Regions from separate parts of the Frankia sp. CeCAU1 genome, predicted to be linked through region 1. Evidence: riboswitches for the same ligand, from Rfam matches in the RefSeq annotation. Region 1 holds a riboswitch; the other holds the start of a gene.
What was found. Region 1 has a riboswitch for thiamine pyrophosphate ahead of thiC (phosphomethylpyrimidine synthase ThiC). Riboswitches for the same ligand answer to the same signal wherever they lie in the genome.

Region 1 (4,207 bases):
CGGAAAGACGACGTTGATCGACGCCCTCACCGGGTTTGCGTCGATCAGCGCGGGTACCGTCACGCTGGACGGTGCCGTGCTCGTCGGACTGCCGGCGCATGAGCGGCTGCGGTTGGGGCTCGCCCGCACCTTCCAGGCGCTGGAACTCTTCGACAGTCTGGAGGCCGGGGAGAACCTGGCCGTCGTCACGCCCCGGGCACCCGGACCCGCGACCGGGCCAGACCCGGCCCGGTCGCTCGGGCTTGCCACGATCGCCGATCGCCTGCCGTCGACGCTCTCCCACGACGAGCGGTCCTCGGTGGCTCTCGGCCGCGCCCTCGTCGCCAGGCCGAAGGTCCTGCTGCTGGACGAACCGGCCGCGGGTCTCGACCCGGCCGCCCGCCGGACGCTCGCCGACCGGCTGCGCCGCATCGCCGCCGACGGCATCGCCGTGCTGCTCGTCGACCACGACGTGAAGCTCGTCTTCGACGTATGCGACCACGTCCTCGTCCTGGACGGGGGCCGCGTCGTCGCGCGCGGTCGATCCGCCGAGGTGCGCGCCGATCCGGCGGTCCGCGCTGCCTATCTGGGCGGTGGTGAGCCCGACGGCGGCGACCGCGCCGGGACCGCCCCGGGACCCGGGCCCGGCTCGGCCTCTGGGTCCGACTCCGTGCCTGCCTCCGACTCCGTGCCTGCCTCCGGGTCCGTGCCCGCCTCCGGGTCCGTGCCCGCCTCCGGGTCCGTGCCCGCCTCCGGGTCCGTGCCCGCCTCCGGGTCCGTGCCCGCCTCCGGGTCCGTGCCCGCCTCCACCCCGGCGCCGGCCCCCGGCCGAGGCGGGGGCGATCTGCTCGTACTCGACCGGGTCACGAGCGGATACGACGGAGTTCCGGTGCTCCGGGACGTGTCGCTCACCGTCGGTGCCGGGGAGATCGTGGCGCTGCTCGGAGCGAACGGCGCGGGCAAGACGACGCTGATCCGCACGGCGGCGGGGCTGCTGACGCCGTCGAGGGGACGGGTCAAGGTCCTCGATGACCGGTCGCGCCGGGCCGCGCCGAGCACACTCGCCCGCCGGGGGATGGCGGTCGTACCGCAGGGACGAGGATCACTCGGGCGGTTGACCGTCCGCGAGAACCTGCGCCTGGCGGCCGGCCGGCGCTCATCCGGCGAGATCGGGCGGGTGTTGGACTGGTTCCCGGTGCTGCGCGGCCTGCTCGACCGGTCGGCCGGAGAACTGTCCGGGGGCGAGCGGCAACGGCTCGCGTTGGCCGTCGCTCTGGTGCGCAGACCGCGTCTGCTGCTGGTGGACGAGCTGTCGTTCGGCCTGGCACCCGGGATTGCGCCGCAGCTGCTCGCCCTGCTGCGCACGATCGCCCTCGAGACGTCGACCGGCGTGCTGCTGGTCGAGCAGTTCGTCTCGCTCGCGTTGCAGGTGGCCGACCGTGGCTACGTTCTCGACCGGGGCCGGATCGCGCTGTCGGCGAGCGCGGCGGATCTCATCGCGCATCCCGAGCTCATCGAGACGGCCTACCTGGGCGGGAGTTCCGGGCCGGCGGCGGCCCCGGACCGCTGAGCTGGTCCGGCGTTCCCCGCCACGCAGAGAAACCGGGGTCCGGCGGAACAGGGCTCTTCACGTCGCCCGATGGTGTAGGGCATGCGTCGGATGAACCGGAAGGGGTGGCGAGCGGGCCGGCGGTGTCTTACTGTCGACAAGCGTCGAAGTTGATCGCGGGAGCTCCGCCAAGGGGCTGAGAGGGCGGCTGGGGCCGCCGACCGCAGGAACCTGTCCGGGTAATGCCGGCGTAGGGAGTCTTACATGGTGTCGCGTACCGACCGTTCGTCCTCGTCCACCTCGAAGGCCGTCACCTCGTCCCCGTCCACCTCATCCTTGTCGTCCGCCGCATCCTCCCCGTCCGTCTCGTCCTCGTCCTCCTCCTCGTCCGTCTCGGCCGCGGGGATGACGGCGGTCTCGACGGGTCCGCTGACGGGCAGCCGCAAGACCTGGCTGGTCGGAGCGGATCCCGATCTGCGGGTGCCGATGCGGGAGATCGTGCTGACCACGGGTGACACCGTCGTGGTGTACGACACCTCCGGTCCATATACCGATCCGGGGGTGACGATCGATGTGCGCCGGGGTTTGCCGGCGACGCGGGACAGCTGGATCGCCCAGCGTGGCGACACCGCGCCGGATGAGCTGCGGACCGTTCCCGGGACCGGGGCATCGGGTCCTGGGACGCCCGGTTCTGGGACGCCCGGTCCTGGGACGCCCGGTCTCGGCGGGACGGATCTCGACGGGCGGGTGCGAGTGCCCCGTCGGGCGGTGCTGGGACGGCCTTCCATAACCCAGCTGGGCTACGCCCGCCGCGGTCAGATCACTCGGGAGATGGAGTTCGTCGCCCTGCGGGAGGGTCTTCCCGTCGAGACGGTGCGGGCGGAGATCGCCGCGGGGCGGGCCGTGCTGCCGGCGAACGTGAACCATCCCGAGTCCGAGCCGATGGCGATCGGCCGTGCGTTTCTCGTAAAGATCAATGCGAACCTCGGCAACTCGGCCGTTACCTCCTCGATCGAGGAGGAGGTCGAGAAGATGGTGTGGGCGACCCGCTGGGGCGCGGACACCGTGATGGACCTCTCGACCGGGTCGGACATCGCCCTGACCCGTGAGTGGATCATCCGTAACGCGCCGGTGCCGGTCGGGACCGTGCCGATCTACCAGGCGTTGGAGAAGGTCGGTGGCCGGCCGGAGAAGCTGTCCTGGGAGGTCTACCGGGACACCGTGATCGAGCAGTGCGAGCAGGGTGTGGACTACATGACGGTCCACGCGGGGGTGCTGCTGCGCTACGTGCCGCTGACCGCGCGGCGCAGGACCGGGATCGTCTCGCGCGGCGGCTCGATCCTGGCCTCCTGGTGCCTGGCCCATCACGAGGAGAACTTCCTCTACACCCACTTCGCCGAGCTGTGCGAGATCTTCGCCGCGTACGACGTCACGTTCTCTCTGGGCGACGGCCTGCGGCCCGGGTCCATCGCGGACGCGAACGATGAGGCACAGCTCGCCGAGCTCGCCACCCTGGGCGAGTTGACGCAGGTGGCGTGGGAGCACGACGTCCAGGTGATGATCGAGGGACCCGGGCACGTGCCCATGAACAAGATCGAGGAGAACGTGCAGCTGCAGCGGGAGCTGTGCCACGACGCGCCGTTCTACACCCTCGGGCCGCTGACCACCGACATCGCCCCCGGCTACGACCACATCACCTCCGCGATCGGGGCGGCGATGATCGGATGGGCCGGTACCGCCATGCTCTGTTACGTCACCCCGAAGGAGCATCTCGGCCTGCCCGACCGGGACGACGTCAAGGCCGGCGTTATCGCCTACAAGATCGCCGCGCACGCCGCCGACCTCGCTAAGGGTCATCCCGGCGCGCAGGCCTGGGATGACGCCCTGTCGGACGCCCGGTTCGAATTCCGCTGGGCCGACCAGTTCCACCTCGCGCTCGACCCCGACACCGCACGCGCGTTCCACGACGAGACGTTGCCGGCCCCGGCCGCGAAGTCGGCGCACTTCTGTTCGATGTGCGGCCCGCACTTCTGCTCGATGAAGATTTCCCACCAGGTGCGGGCACACGCGGGCGGGGACGGGCTGGACCCGGCCGGGCATGGCGCGGACCCGGCCGGCGACGAGGCGGTCACCGCCGGCCTGCGCGAGAAGGCCGCCGAGTTCAACGCCGCCGGCAATCGGATCTACCTTCCGGTGGCCAACTCCTGACCGCTGTGGCCAACTCCTGACCGACCGTTCCGACGGGCTTCCGCCGGTCAGCGGCGGGCCCCGTCGGGCGCAGGGGGCTCAGCGGGCGCAGCGGCCCCGGTGGTCCATAAAAGCTATCTAAAAAAGATATCTAAGACGATTACTTTGGCGAGGGAGTAACCTCTCAAGAGGAAGTGGAGTGGTTATTTGGGTGATCGGCTCGAGGGGAGGTCTCCGATGAACCCGGACGTGCTGATCGGGTTGGGCGATCATCCGGTGCTGGACTTCGTCAACAGCCTCGCCTTCTCGGCGGACGGCCCGATCGAGTTGATCGCCGATGGCTGGAGCTACCTGCGCTGGCTCCAGCTCACGGGGCTTGTCGGCACGGCCGAACGAGAGGCGCTGCCTGCCCGGTTCGGATCCGAGGAGCTCGACCGCATCGCCGTCGCCGCGGTCGAGCTCCGGGAGTGGCTGCGGCCGCGCATCGGCGCC
Region 2 (4,207 bases), on a different contig from region 1:
CGCGGGGCCCGTCGAAGTGATCACGATGACCTGGTCCTTCGGCTTGAGCGCGGTGCCGGCCCCGGGGTTCGTACCGATCACATGGCCCGCCGGCACCGTGTCACTGGACTGTGGGCTCAGGCCGCCGAGGGTCAGGTCCACTTCGGCCAGCCGGGCCTTGGCCTGGGTCTCGGTGAGGTTCGCCAGGTCCGGCACGCGTACCGTCGCGGGCCCGGAGCTCAGCCGCAGGGTGATGAGCGCGCCCTTGTCGACCTTCGATCCGTCCCGGGGATCCTGCTGGGCGACGTGGCCGACCGGTACCGTGGCGCTGGCGACCGGGTCGAGGTAGGTGAACTGGAAGCCGGCGTCGCGCAGCATTTTCTCGGCGTCGGATCTGCTCAGGTTCGTCAGCAGCGGGACCTCGGTCCCTCCGCCGGACAGGGAACGGAACGCGAGGATCCCGAGCAGCAGGACCAGGACGGCCACGCCACCGACGACGACCGGGATGGGCCCTCGGGAGCGTGGCGATGCGGCGGCCCGCCGCCGCCCGCGCCCGCCACCGCCCCCGAGATAGGCCGTGGCGGTCGGCGAGGGCGGGGAGGCGGATCGATAGAGCGCGCCGGTGCCTGGCCGGCCCGGCCCGGCAGCGGCGAACGCGCGCTCCGCGGCGGCCCCCGGCCCGGCGCCCCGGGAGTCGTCGTAGTCCTCAGCCTGGAACGGCTGGGTGTACCCGGGATCCTGGGTGTACCCGGGCTCCCGAGCCCCTGAAGGCCGCTCGGCCAACCCGATCCGTTCGATCTCGCCGGTGAACCCGCTCGGGTAGGCGTCCTGCGGGGGCAGGAACGGCTCGATGCGCCGCAGCTCCGCCAGCAGTGCCGCACCATCGACCGGCCGGCGCGCCGGGTCGCGGGCGGTGGCCCGGAGAACAAGACCGTCCAGCTCGGCGGGAATGCCCTCGATCATGGTGGACGGCGCCGGCACGTCGCCGTGGACCGACTGGTAGGCCACCGACATCGGGGTGGCGCCGCTGTGCGGGAGCTGCCCGGTCAGGGATTCGAAGAGCACCACACCGGCGGCGTAGACGTCGCTGCGGGTGTCCGCGACGCCGTGGGTGACCTGCTCGGGGGCGAGGTACCCGACAGTGCCCATCACCACGCCGCCGGTGAGTGCCTGGGTGGGCTGGCTCACCGGACGGGCGAGGCCGAAGTCCGCGACCTTCACCTGGCCGTCGTCACCGAGCAGGATGTTCTCGGGCTTGATGTCGCGGTGGATGATGCCGGCGGCATGCGCGGCGGCGAGGGCCTCGATCACGGGCTCGATGATCTCGATGGCCTCGGTGACCGGGAGCCGACCCCGGGCGCCCAGGTGCTGGCGCAGCGACCGGCCGCGCACCAGCTCCATCACCAGGTAGTTGACCAGACCGGCGGGGATGTGGTCGGAACCCTGGTCGAGGATGGAGACGACGCGCGGGGTGTTGAGCCGTGCCACGGCCTTGGCCTCGCGATGGAAACGGGCGACGAACTCCGGGTCGTGATTGAGAGTGGGATGCATGACCTTGAGGGCGACGAGCCGGTCCAGCCGGTTGTCGTGCGCGACGTACACCGTCGCCATCCCACCGACGGCGAGCCGTTCCTGCGCCGTGTAGCGGCCGTCGAGAAGCCGACCTACGACGGGGTCGGCCACGGTGGCATCCACGAGGGAGAGTTTACGATCGTTGTCGAAGGATGCCGCTACCGAGCTCCGCGAGGTTAACCCGGATACGTCGTTCGAGCGAGAAGTACCTCGTCGCGCAGCATGGTGTCCACCGGGTGAAACCCGGGTGCCCACATTGAATCGGTTCTCAAGGTCGCGATGATCGTCGACGGGCGTGGATCAGTGTCGCAGATCGGCGTCGCAGACCGGCGTCGCGGCGGGACACCCGAAGCCGCGGTCAGGAAGCAGCGGTTACACTGTCGATTGCTCCGGGGAGCCCACGGACGTGGGCTGAGAGGCTGGCCAGTATCCCGTCGGCGACCCGTATACCCGATCGCGGTCATGCGCGCGTGGGGAGGATGAAAGATCGTGTCGCAGCACCCCCTACGTCCTGCCGGCTCCCGTCCCGGCGATTCTCCCCCCGCGGGTTCCTGTCCCGATGGCCTCGCGGGTGAAGGTGCCGCCGTCGGCGGCGGGGGTGGTGGTGAGGCCGGACCCGGTGCCGCGGGGGCGGACGATCTCGTCATCGCCGGGCGGGCCTACGGCAGCCGGCTGCTGATCGGCACCGGGAAGTTCGCGAGTCACCAGGTGATGCGGGACAGCCTCGTCGCATCCGGTGCCACCATCGTCACCGTGGCGCTGCGCCGGGTCGACATCGGCCGGATCGGTGACGGCGACGTTCTCGACTTCATCCCGCCGTCGATGACCCTGCTGCCCAACACCTCGGGCGCGGTGGACGCGGCCGAGGCGCTGCGGCTGGCCCGCCTCGGGCGGGCGGCGACGGGCACCGGTCTGGTCAAGCTGGAGGTCACCCCGGATCCGCGCACCCTGGCGCCGGATCCGCTGGAGACCCTGCGCGCCGCCGAGCTCATGGTGGCCGACGGCTTCACGGTCCTGCCCTACTGTTCGGCCGACCCGGTGCTGGCCCGCCGGCTGGAGGAGGTCGGCTGCGCCACCGTGATGCCGCTGGGCAGCTGGATCGGCTCGAACCGCGGGCTGCGCACCCGGGACGCGATCGAGGCAATCGTGGCGAGCGCCGGGGTGCCGGTGGTCGTGGACGCCGGGCTCGGGGTGCCCTCGGACGCGGCCGAGGCGATGGAGATCGGCGCGGCCGCGGTGCTGGTCAACACCGCTATCGCGGTGGCCGCCGATCCGGCGCGCATGGCGCGGGCCTTCGCGCTCGCCACCGCCGCCGGCCGGTTGGGTTTCCTGGCCGGCCGCGGGGCCGCCGGCCCGGCCACGGTGGCGTCCGCCTCCTCCCCGCTCACCGGGTTCCTCGGCGCCCACCCGTCACCGGCGTCCCACCCGTCACCGGCGTCGCCCGTGCCATCGGCGTCCCCGGCGGCGGTGGTGGGCGAGGCGTCCAGGTGAGCGCCCCGCCAGGGGAGTTCGCGCGCGAACTTGCCGGTCACGACCTGGCCGGGCTGTCCGCGATGTCGAGGCGGGCCACGTCCGCCGAGGTGGACACGGTGCTGCGGCGGGTTCGGCCCGGATCCGGTGGGTCGGCCACCCCCCGGATCGGCCTCGCGGAGCTGGCGATCCTGCTCTCACCCGCGGCCACCGCCCGGTTGGAGGAGCTGGCGATTGCCGCCCGGGAGGCGACCCTGCTCCGGTTCGGTCGGGCGGTCCGGCTGTTTGCCCCGATGTACGTGTCGAACGCCTGCCTGTCGTCCTGCACCTACTGCGGCTTCGCCAAGGGCCTGCCGGTGGTGCGCCGCACGCTGGACCTCGAGGAGGTGGTGGCGGAGGGACGCCTGCTGGCCGACCGGGGGTTCCGTCATCTGCTGCTCGTCTCCGGCGAGCATCGCGTCGAGGTATCGGCCGACTACCTCGTCGCGGTGGTCGAGCAGCTACGGCCGATGTTCCCCTCGATCAGCATCGAGACCCAGACCTGGTCGGACGACACCTATGCCCGGCTGGTGCGTGCCGGGTTGGAGGGAGTCGTCCATTACCAGGAGACCTACGACCGGGCCCGCTACGCCGAGGTGCACGTCGCCGGCTGGAAGCGTGACTACGACCGGCGGCTGTCCTCGTTCGAACGGGCCGCGCGGGCCGGGGTGCGCCGGCTCGGGATCGGCGCGCTGCTCGGGCTCGCCCCGGACTGGCGCGCTGACGTGCTCGCGCTGGCCGCGCACGCCTCCTTTCTCTCCCGTCGCTACTGGCGGACCGAGGTCTCGATCGCGCTGCCGCGCATCAAGCCGAGTGCCAGCGGGTTCCCGCCGGTCGTCGTCGTTGGCGACGCGGAGTTCGTCCAGGCGTACGCGGCCCTGCGCCTGTTCGAGCCGGACCTCGCGCTGTCGCTGTCGACCCGGGAGCCGGCGGTGCTGCGCGACGGGCTCGTCCGCATCGCCGTGACCACCATGAGCGCCGGCTCCTCCACCGAACCCGGCGGCTACACCACGCCCGGCACGGCCCAGGAACAGTTCTCGATCTCCGACGAGCGTTCGCCGGCACAGATCGCCGCGATGCTCGCCGAAGCCGGGTACGAGCCGGTGTGGAAGGACGCCTTTCCGCTTGTCGACCCGGTGCGGTGACG

Region 2: linked by a shared signal. The riboswitch ahead of AC08OO_RS02490 (thiazole synthase) and the one ahead of thiC (phosphomethylpyrimidine synthase ThiC) in region 1 are both predicted to bind thiamine pyrophosphate.

The regions. Positions count from the first base shown of each region.
Region 1 covers NZ_CDWWXA010000004.1:81,423-85,629, forward strand. Annotated here, with positions in the region: gene AC08OO_RS01805 (ATP-binding cassette domain-containing protein) at 1-1,549, shown strand, start outside; TPP riboswitch at 1,695-1,802, shown strand; gene AC08OO_RS01810 (hypothetical protein) at 1,789-2,037, opposite strand; gene thiC (phosphomethylpyrimidine synthase ThiC) at 1,934-3,736, shown strand; gene AC08OO_RS01820 (ABATE domain-containing protein) at 3,953-4,207, shown strand, end outside.
Region 2 covers NZ_CDWWXA010000007.1:1,860-6,066, forward strand. Annotated here, with positions in the region: gene pknB (Stk1 family PASTA domain-containing Ser/Thr kinase) at 1-1,674, opposite strand, end outside; TPP riboswitch at 1,932-2,045, shown strand; gene AC08OO_RS02490 (thiazole synthase) at 2,041-3,042, shown strand; gene thiH (2-iminoacetate synthase ThiH) at 3,039-4,205, shown strand.